One region of the Bradyrhizobium sp. AUGA SZCCT0182 genome, then DNA from elsewhere that is predicted to be linked to it. Evidence: predicted binding sites of a transcription regulator. Region 1 holds the regulator's gene; the other holds the start of a gene.

Region 1 (3,678 bases):
GGCAGCCGCCTCACCGAACGCGACCTGTCGCTCGCCGCCGGCATGAACTATCCGGAACTCGCCGTGATCAGCCGCCCCAAGGTGGCGGTGCTCGCCACCGGCGACGAGCTGGTGATGCCGGGCTCGATCCCGGGCCCCGGCCAGATCGTCTACTCCAACGGCTATGCGCTGCGCGCGCTGGCGCGGGCCGAGGGCGCCGAGACCATCGATTTCGGCATCGCCGCCGACACGGTCGAGGCGACCACCGACGGCATCCGCCGCGCCCGCGCATCGGGCGCCGACATCCTGATCACGATGGGCGGCGCCTCGGTCGGCGACCACGACCTCGTCAAGCGCTCGCTGGAGGCCGAGGGCGTCGCCATGGCGTTCTGGCGCATCGCGATGCGGCCGGGCAAGCCGATGATGCACGGGCGCCTCGGGGCGATGCGGGTGATCGGCCTGCCCGGCAATCCGGTCTCGTCCTATGTCTGTGGTTTCCTGTTTCTGGTGCCGCTGATTCGCGCGCTGTCGGGCCGAAAAACCATCCATCACGCGCGTGAGACCGCCCTGCTCGGCCGCGATCTCCCCGCCAACGATCAGCGCGAAGACTATCTTCGCGCACGACTTGAAGAGCGCGAGGACGGTGCGTTGATCGCGGTGCCGGTGAGCCACCAGGACTCGTCGCTGCTTGGAAATCTCGCTGCGGCACGGGCGCTTTTGATACGTCCGCCGTTTGCGCCGGCGCTGCCGAAAGGCACGCCATGCGAGTTCCTGCGCCTGCCGGAATGACGCATCGCGGCGGCCTGTTCGGGCGAAGTCGGCGCGCGTTCACCTGAAATTAAGTGGTTGCGGAACATGTATCGAACATATAGTGTCCGTTCATGATTTGTTTCGAGAGCTAGTGTCTACAAATGGGAGTTTTGGACTTCCGAATTTGAGACCGCACTCGCAACTGAACTGAACGACCACGAATTACGACGCGCCAACCGGGGGATTGCTCGAGATGCTTACGCGCAAACAGTATGAACTTCTGCGTTTCATCAACGAACGGCTCAAGGAAGCCGGCGTGCCGCCCTCCTTCGACGAAATGAAGGATGCGCTCGACCTCCGCTCCAAGTCCGGCATCCACCGCCTCATCACCGCCCTGGAAGAGCGCGGCTTCATCCGCCGCCTGCCCAACCGTGCCCGCGCCATCGAAGTCATCAAGCTGCCCGAGCTTGCGGGCGCCGGTAACGGCAACGGCCGCCGCGGCTTCACTCCCAGCGTCATCGAAGGCACGCTCGGCAAGGTCCGCGCCGCCAGCGCGCCCGCCGAGGACGATGGCAACCGTCCGGTCGCCGTTCCCGTAATGGGCCGGATCGCCGCCGGCACCCCGATCGAGGCGCTGCAGACCCGCAGCCACACCATCAGCGTACCGCCTGACATGCTCGGCTCCGGCGAACATTACGCGCTCGAAGTCCGCGGCGATTCCATGGTGGACGCCGGCATTCTCGACGGCGACATGGCGCTGATCCAGCGCAACGAGACCGCCGACACCGGCGATATCGTGGTGGCGCTGATCGACGAGGAGGAAGCCACCCTGAAACGCTTCCGCCGCCGCGGCGCCTCGATCGCGCTGGAGCCTGCCAACACCTCCTATGAAGTCCGCATCCTGCCGCCGAACCGGGTCCGGATTCAGGGCAAGCTGATCGGGCTGTACCGGAAGTACTGAGGGCGGCCCGCTTTCGCGGGCGCTTCTGTTCGGTAACGACATCCGTAAGCTCGTCATGCCCGGCCTTGTGCCGGGCATCCACGTTGTTGGCTGCAAGATCAAGACCCGGCCCTGACGGAGAACGGTGGGGCCGCGCGTCGCACAATTGCCCAGAATGCGGCAAAAACTGTGCGGGCAAGGATGGTTGGTTTGACGCGTTTTCTTCGACTCGAAGACGCAAAAACCGGGGGGACGAGACGTGGTCAGCAGTATGATCACCAAGATCACCTGGCAGAGGGCTGGACTCGTGACCGAGCCGGGCCGCTACATGCTCCGGTTCGGCTGGCTGATGGTGACGGCGGAAGATCTCGCGATCTGGCAGCAATATCCGGAGGCTGCGTTCACGCTGGTCGCGCTGCCCGGGATTGCCGACGACGGAAGGGAGCAATTCCATCTCGGCGCCTTCGAACTGCCGCTGCCGCCGATGCCCGAAGATCCGCAGCCGCCGTAGCGCGTTTGTGATCGGGCACGCCGGCCTTTCCGTCGCACTATTGCCCAGAACAGGAATAGACTTTGCTCAAGTCCACTCTGATAGAGGCCAGCGCCTCGAGGGAGGCACGGGTCTCTATCTCTTACGAGGGAGCGATCCGATGTGTGACTATAGTTTGCACGCGATGGCAACGCGTCCTGCTGAGGTCGGCGAGACATTGATATCGACCACCTTCCGCGGCACCTCGACCCGCGGCTTTGCCAGCGAACGCGACCCCGCAGTCGCGGTCTGCATGCTGCCCGGGACCGAACTGGCCTTCGCGCAAGACGTCAAATACGACAATCGCTGGATCTGGACGCGGACGATCGGTTTTCGCGTCGGCAAGTTCAACACCATCGATCCGCATATCAAGGAACGTCACCACGACGCGATCGAATTTCCCGACGGCAGCCATGTGCTGGTGACGCAGCTTTGCGAGGGGCAGCGCGTCACCGTGCTGCAATTGCCGGTGGTGCATCCGATTCCCGAGCGCACAACAACGAAGGCGGACACGGCGACACCGCTTTCCACCGGTTGAATTCCGCGCCGCCGGTCGCGCCCCGCCGGGGAACGTGAATCCTTATTCCTCGGCCTGGAGATCCGCTTCCGACGGGGTCGCATCGACCGCACGCGGCGCCGTACGGCGCGGCGCGAGGATGGTTGTTTCCGCGTCCCCCTCGCCCGCGATCGCCGGCGACCATGGACGATCGACGCCCCGGAGCTTGACGGCATCGATGGTAAATCCGCTGCCGCTTCGCCGCAGCACCATGGCGCCCTGCCGCCGCAGACGCTCCGCAGAGATCACCGAGGCGCCGCACCCCGCAGGCGCCTGCCTTGCGGTGACCACCAGCGCCGCGCGCTCACAATCATCCGCCAGCGCTTCCGGCCGCAGCGCCAATGCCACGAACCCGCCACCGGCGCCTTGCATCACGCAGCCGCTCTCGTCGCATGAGACGCCCTCGGTGAGCGAGGCATCGGCAGGCTTTCGGGCGTCGGCATCCGCCGCCAGCCATTCCTTGACGAGGAAGCCATCCCTCGCGGCGCCCTTGGCCGCGCGCATCAAATGCAGTTTGCCGTCCTGGCCGCGGACACCGACATTGCGCCCGTCGGCGGAGATCAGGATGTCCGGCTGCGGCACCCTCGCCGCCCACACCGCCGCCACCAGCACCACGGCCGCGCCGGTATAGCGCAGCGGCGTCCGCAACAGGCCGAGCAGGATGATGCCAAGACTCGCCGCAATCAGCGGGCCGATGCCGAACGCCGGCACACGACCAACCGCGCCCGGCAAGGCCGCGACCCATTGCGTGACAACGATCATCCAGTCGATGCCGACGCCCATGATGGCCCAGAACACACCGTCAAAACCAAACGGCATCGCAACCAGGCCGAGCAGGCCCGCCGGCATCACCAGCGCCGAGACCACCGGCATCGCCGCGAGATTGGCGAGCACGCCATAGGGCGTCACCCGGTGGAAATGAAA
Region 2 (3,678 bases), on a different contig from region 1:
GCAGAAAATCCGCGGCTTTCATCGGCGCCTTGCCGGCGCGCTGCAATTCGAGAATTTTGATCGCACCGTCGCCGCAGGCAATCGTGAGCTGCTCGTCGAGCACGTCACCCGGCGCCCCTGCGCCTTTGGCCGGCTCGCAGCGCAGGATTTTGATGCGCGCGATTTCGCCGTCGAGTGCGGCCTCGCACCAGGCGCCGGGAAACGGCGACAGCCCGTGAATATGCCGCAGCACTTCGCGCGCCGGCCGGCTCCAGTCGATCCGCGCCTCGGCTTTCTCGATCTTGGCCGCGTAGGTGACGCCCTGTTCGCTTTGCTTGCGCAATTGCAGGCCGCCGCGTTCCAGCCCGCCCATCGCGCGCACAATCAGGTCAGCGCCCAATGGGGCCAGCGCGTCATGCAGATCGGCAGCCGTCATGGTGTCCGATATGGGCAGCCGCTCGGCCATCGCGACGTCGCCGGTATCGAGGCCGACATCCATCTTCATCACCATCACGCCGGTCTCCGCGTCGCCTGCCATGATGGCGCGATTGATCGGGGCAGCGCCGCGCCAGCGCGGCAGCAGCGAGCCGTGCAGGTTGAAACAGCCGAGCGGAGGCGCATCCAGGATCGCCTGCGGCAGGATCATGCCATAGGCGACGACAACGGCGGCATCGGCGTTGTGGGCACGAAACGCGTCGAGCGCGTCCGGCGTCTTCAATGTGGCCGGCGTCAAAACCGATATGCCGAGCCGCCGCGCTTCCTGCTCGACCGGCGTCGGTTGCAGCTTCATGCCACGCCCGGCCGGCTTCGGCGCGCGGGTATAGACGGCCGCGATGTCATGGCCATGGGCCACGAGCTCCAGCAGCGTCGGCACCGCGAAATCGGGTGTGCCCATGAAGATCAAGCGGAGAGGCATAGTGTGAATGTATCCCGAGCCGATTGATTTTACTCGTCATGGCCGGACTTGTCCCGGCCATCCACGTCTTTGCTGCGGCAAGAGAGAAAGTCGTGGGCGGAGAGAGTTTGCGGCTACTCCGCCGCGCGTTTGGCGGCTTTTGTGAATTTCTTCAGCACACGGTCGCGCTTCAGCTTGGACAGATAGTCCACGAACAGCACGCCGTTGAGGTGATCGATTTCGTGCTGGATGCAGGTGGCGAACAGGCCGTCGGCGTCTTCCTCGTGCACCTTGCCGTCCAGATCGGTGAAGCGCACGCGCACCTGCGCCGGCCGTTCCACCGCCTCGTAATATTCGGGGATCGACAGACAGCCTTCCTCATAGACCGACAGTTCCTCGGACGAGGAGATGATCTCCGGATTGATGAAGACCCGCGGCTGCGGCTTGGTCTCGCCGTCCTCGGTCTTCTTGGCCAGATCCATGGTGATCAGCCGCAGCGGCTGGGCGACCTGGATCGCGGCGAGGCCGATACCGGGCGCGTCGTACATGGTCTCGAACATGTCGTCGGCGAGCTTGCGGATCTCCGCCGTCACCTTCTCGACGGGTTTGGAGACGAGCCGCAACTGTTTGTCCGGCAGGATGATGATTTCTCTTAATGCCATGATGGGGCGATTTAAGCTGCCGGTTTGCCGGGGTCAATGCGCGGCGGAACCGGTTAAGGCGGCCTTAACCATGATTTTTAAGGCGGCGTTAACCACGAAAATTAAGGGGTCATTTACCATAAATGTTCCCTCTTCGTTCGCGCTAACGCGCGAATCGGCTACAAGCAGCCATGAACGAGATTCTTTTTATCGTCGGCGACCTGCCGATTCGGACCAGCGACGCGCTGATTGGCTTTGGCGTACTGGCGCTAATCCTGTTGCTGACCATTGCCATCGTCATCGCCCGCTCCGGCCGGCGCGGCGCGGAACTCGCGATGGCGCAGGCGATCCGGGCCGACGAGCTCGAGGAACGCCTGAGCGAAATGCTGCGGGCGCAGAGCGAATCCACCGGCCGGGTCGATGCGATGGGACAGGCGCTGGCCGGCCGCCAGGCCGAGATGGCCCGCGCCGTCAACGAGCGGCTGGATTCGGTGACCCACCGGGTCGGCCAGTCGATGGAAGCGACCACGCGCAACACCATGGACAGTTTGCGCGCGCTGCATGAGCGGCTCGGCATTATCGACAATGCGCATAAAAATCTCACCGACCTGACCTCGCAGGTCACCACGCTGCGCGACGTGCTCGCCAACAAGCAATCGCGCGGCGCGTTCGGCCAGGCGCGGATGGAAGCGATTGTCCAGGACGGCATGCCGAAGGGTTCTTACGAGTTCCAGCACACGCTCTCATCAGGCAAGCGGCCGGATTGCGTGGTGTTCCTGCCGGACCAGCGCCCGCTCTGCATCGATGCCAAATTCCCGCTGGAGGCGATGACCGCGCTGCACGACGCCCGCACCGACGAGGAGCGCAAATACGCCACAGCGCGGCTGCGCGCCGACGTGATGAAGCATGTCAGCGACATCGCCGAGAAATATTTGATCACCGGCGAGACCCAGGACACCGCGCTGATGTTCGTGCCGTCGGAATCGGTCTATGCGGAGATTCACGACGGTTTCGACGACGTGATCCAGAAAGCCTATCGCGCCCGCGTGGTGCTGGTGTCGCCGTCGCTCTTGATGCTGGCGATCCAGGTGATGCAGCAGATTCTGAAAGACGCCCGCATCCGCGACGCGGCCGACCAGATCCGCAACGAGGTGATGCATCTTGGCGACGACTTGACCCGACTGCGCGAACGCGTCGTAAAGCTGCAAAAGCATTTTGGCGATGTGAACGAGGACGTCCGCCAGATCCTGATCTCCGCCGACAAGATCGAAAAGCGCGCCGGACGGATCGAGGAGCTGGATTTCAGCAAGACCGAAGCCCCGGCTGAGGCCCCACGGATCGTCAAGCCGGGCGCACCGGAACTGTTCCCCCTGCAGCGGAAGATGCAGGCGGGGGAGTAGAGGTCTACGGAGGCGCTACACAAACGGTGTCATCGCCCGGCTTGACCGGGGCGTTACGCCCTGTTGCATCCTATCGCAACACCGTTGCCAGTCACTTGCTCGGCGCGAATGCAGCTGCTCGTGCTCTGCACGTCGTTGCGGCCAATTGCGCTATATGACGATGGCAGCCACTAGCGGACAGATTCGTCCGAACCTATAGGCCGTACCAAGTATCTGAGCGCGACGCTCGGCGAGGGACGAAGCCCCGATTTTGCAGGCGGTGATGATTCGGCGTCAACAACCCTTGCACCAACGCAAGAGCGAGAAGCGAGTGGATTTCCGTCTCCGGAGCGCGACCCAGAATCATGTAAATCCTGCCGGATAACACCTGTGTCGCTAGAGACTGCTCAAGAAAAAATGGCTACACTCTCTCCTTGTGCAGCATAGAAAGCTCGCGCGCTGGGGGAGGAATGAAAGGTGGCGGATGTTGTAAATTTGGATGCGCTTATTCCAAGAGAAGATTTTATTGCTCCCCCGGATGATAATAGCGGGGCTGGCGAAAGTGGAAAGCCATCGGCCTCAGCGACGGACCTAACACGCGGTGAGTCGTTCTTCGCAACACTCCGTAAGCCGGACTTTCAGCGGGAAACCGCGGCTTGGACACCAACTGCCGTCTGCGATTTTATCGAAGCCTTTGTAAGTAACGACCTCATCCCAGCGGTGATCTGCTGGCAGTCACCGGCCCGGCTGACGTTCATTATTGATGGAGCACATCGTTTGAGTG

The links. Region 1 encodes LexA, which represses DNA repair genes until DNA is damaged. Its sites were predicted from a motif close to TGTTCNNNNTGTGTTCNG; they were not measured.
Region 2: the regulator LexA is predicted to act here: its motif matches at 1,660-1,677, upstream of JQ611_RS32110 (DNA recombination protein RmuC).

The regions. Positions count from the first base shown of each region.
Region 1 covers NZ_JAFCLY010000006.1:7,442-11,119, forward strand. The annotation lists gene glp (gephyrin-like molybdotransferase Glp) at 1-768, shown strand, start outside; gene lexA (transcriptional repressor LexA) at 983-1,690, shown strand; gene JQ611_RS08745 (hypothetical protein) at 1,941-2,180, shown strand; gene JQ611_RS08750 (hypothetical protein) at 2,320-2,736, shown strand; gene JQ611_RS08755 (ComEC/Rec2 family competence protein) at 2,779-3,678, opposite strand, start outside.
Region 2 covers NZ_JAFCLY010000041.1:40,726-44,403, forward strand. The annotation lists gene fmt (methionyl-tRNA formyltransferase) at 1-895, opposite strand, end outside; gene def (peptide deformylase) at 1,009-1,536, opposite strand; gene JQ611_RS32110 (DNA recombination protein RmuC) at 1,707-2,915, shown strand; gene JQ611_RS32115 (DUF262 domain-containing protein) at 3,372-3,678, shown strand, end outside.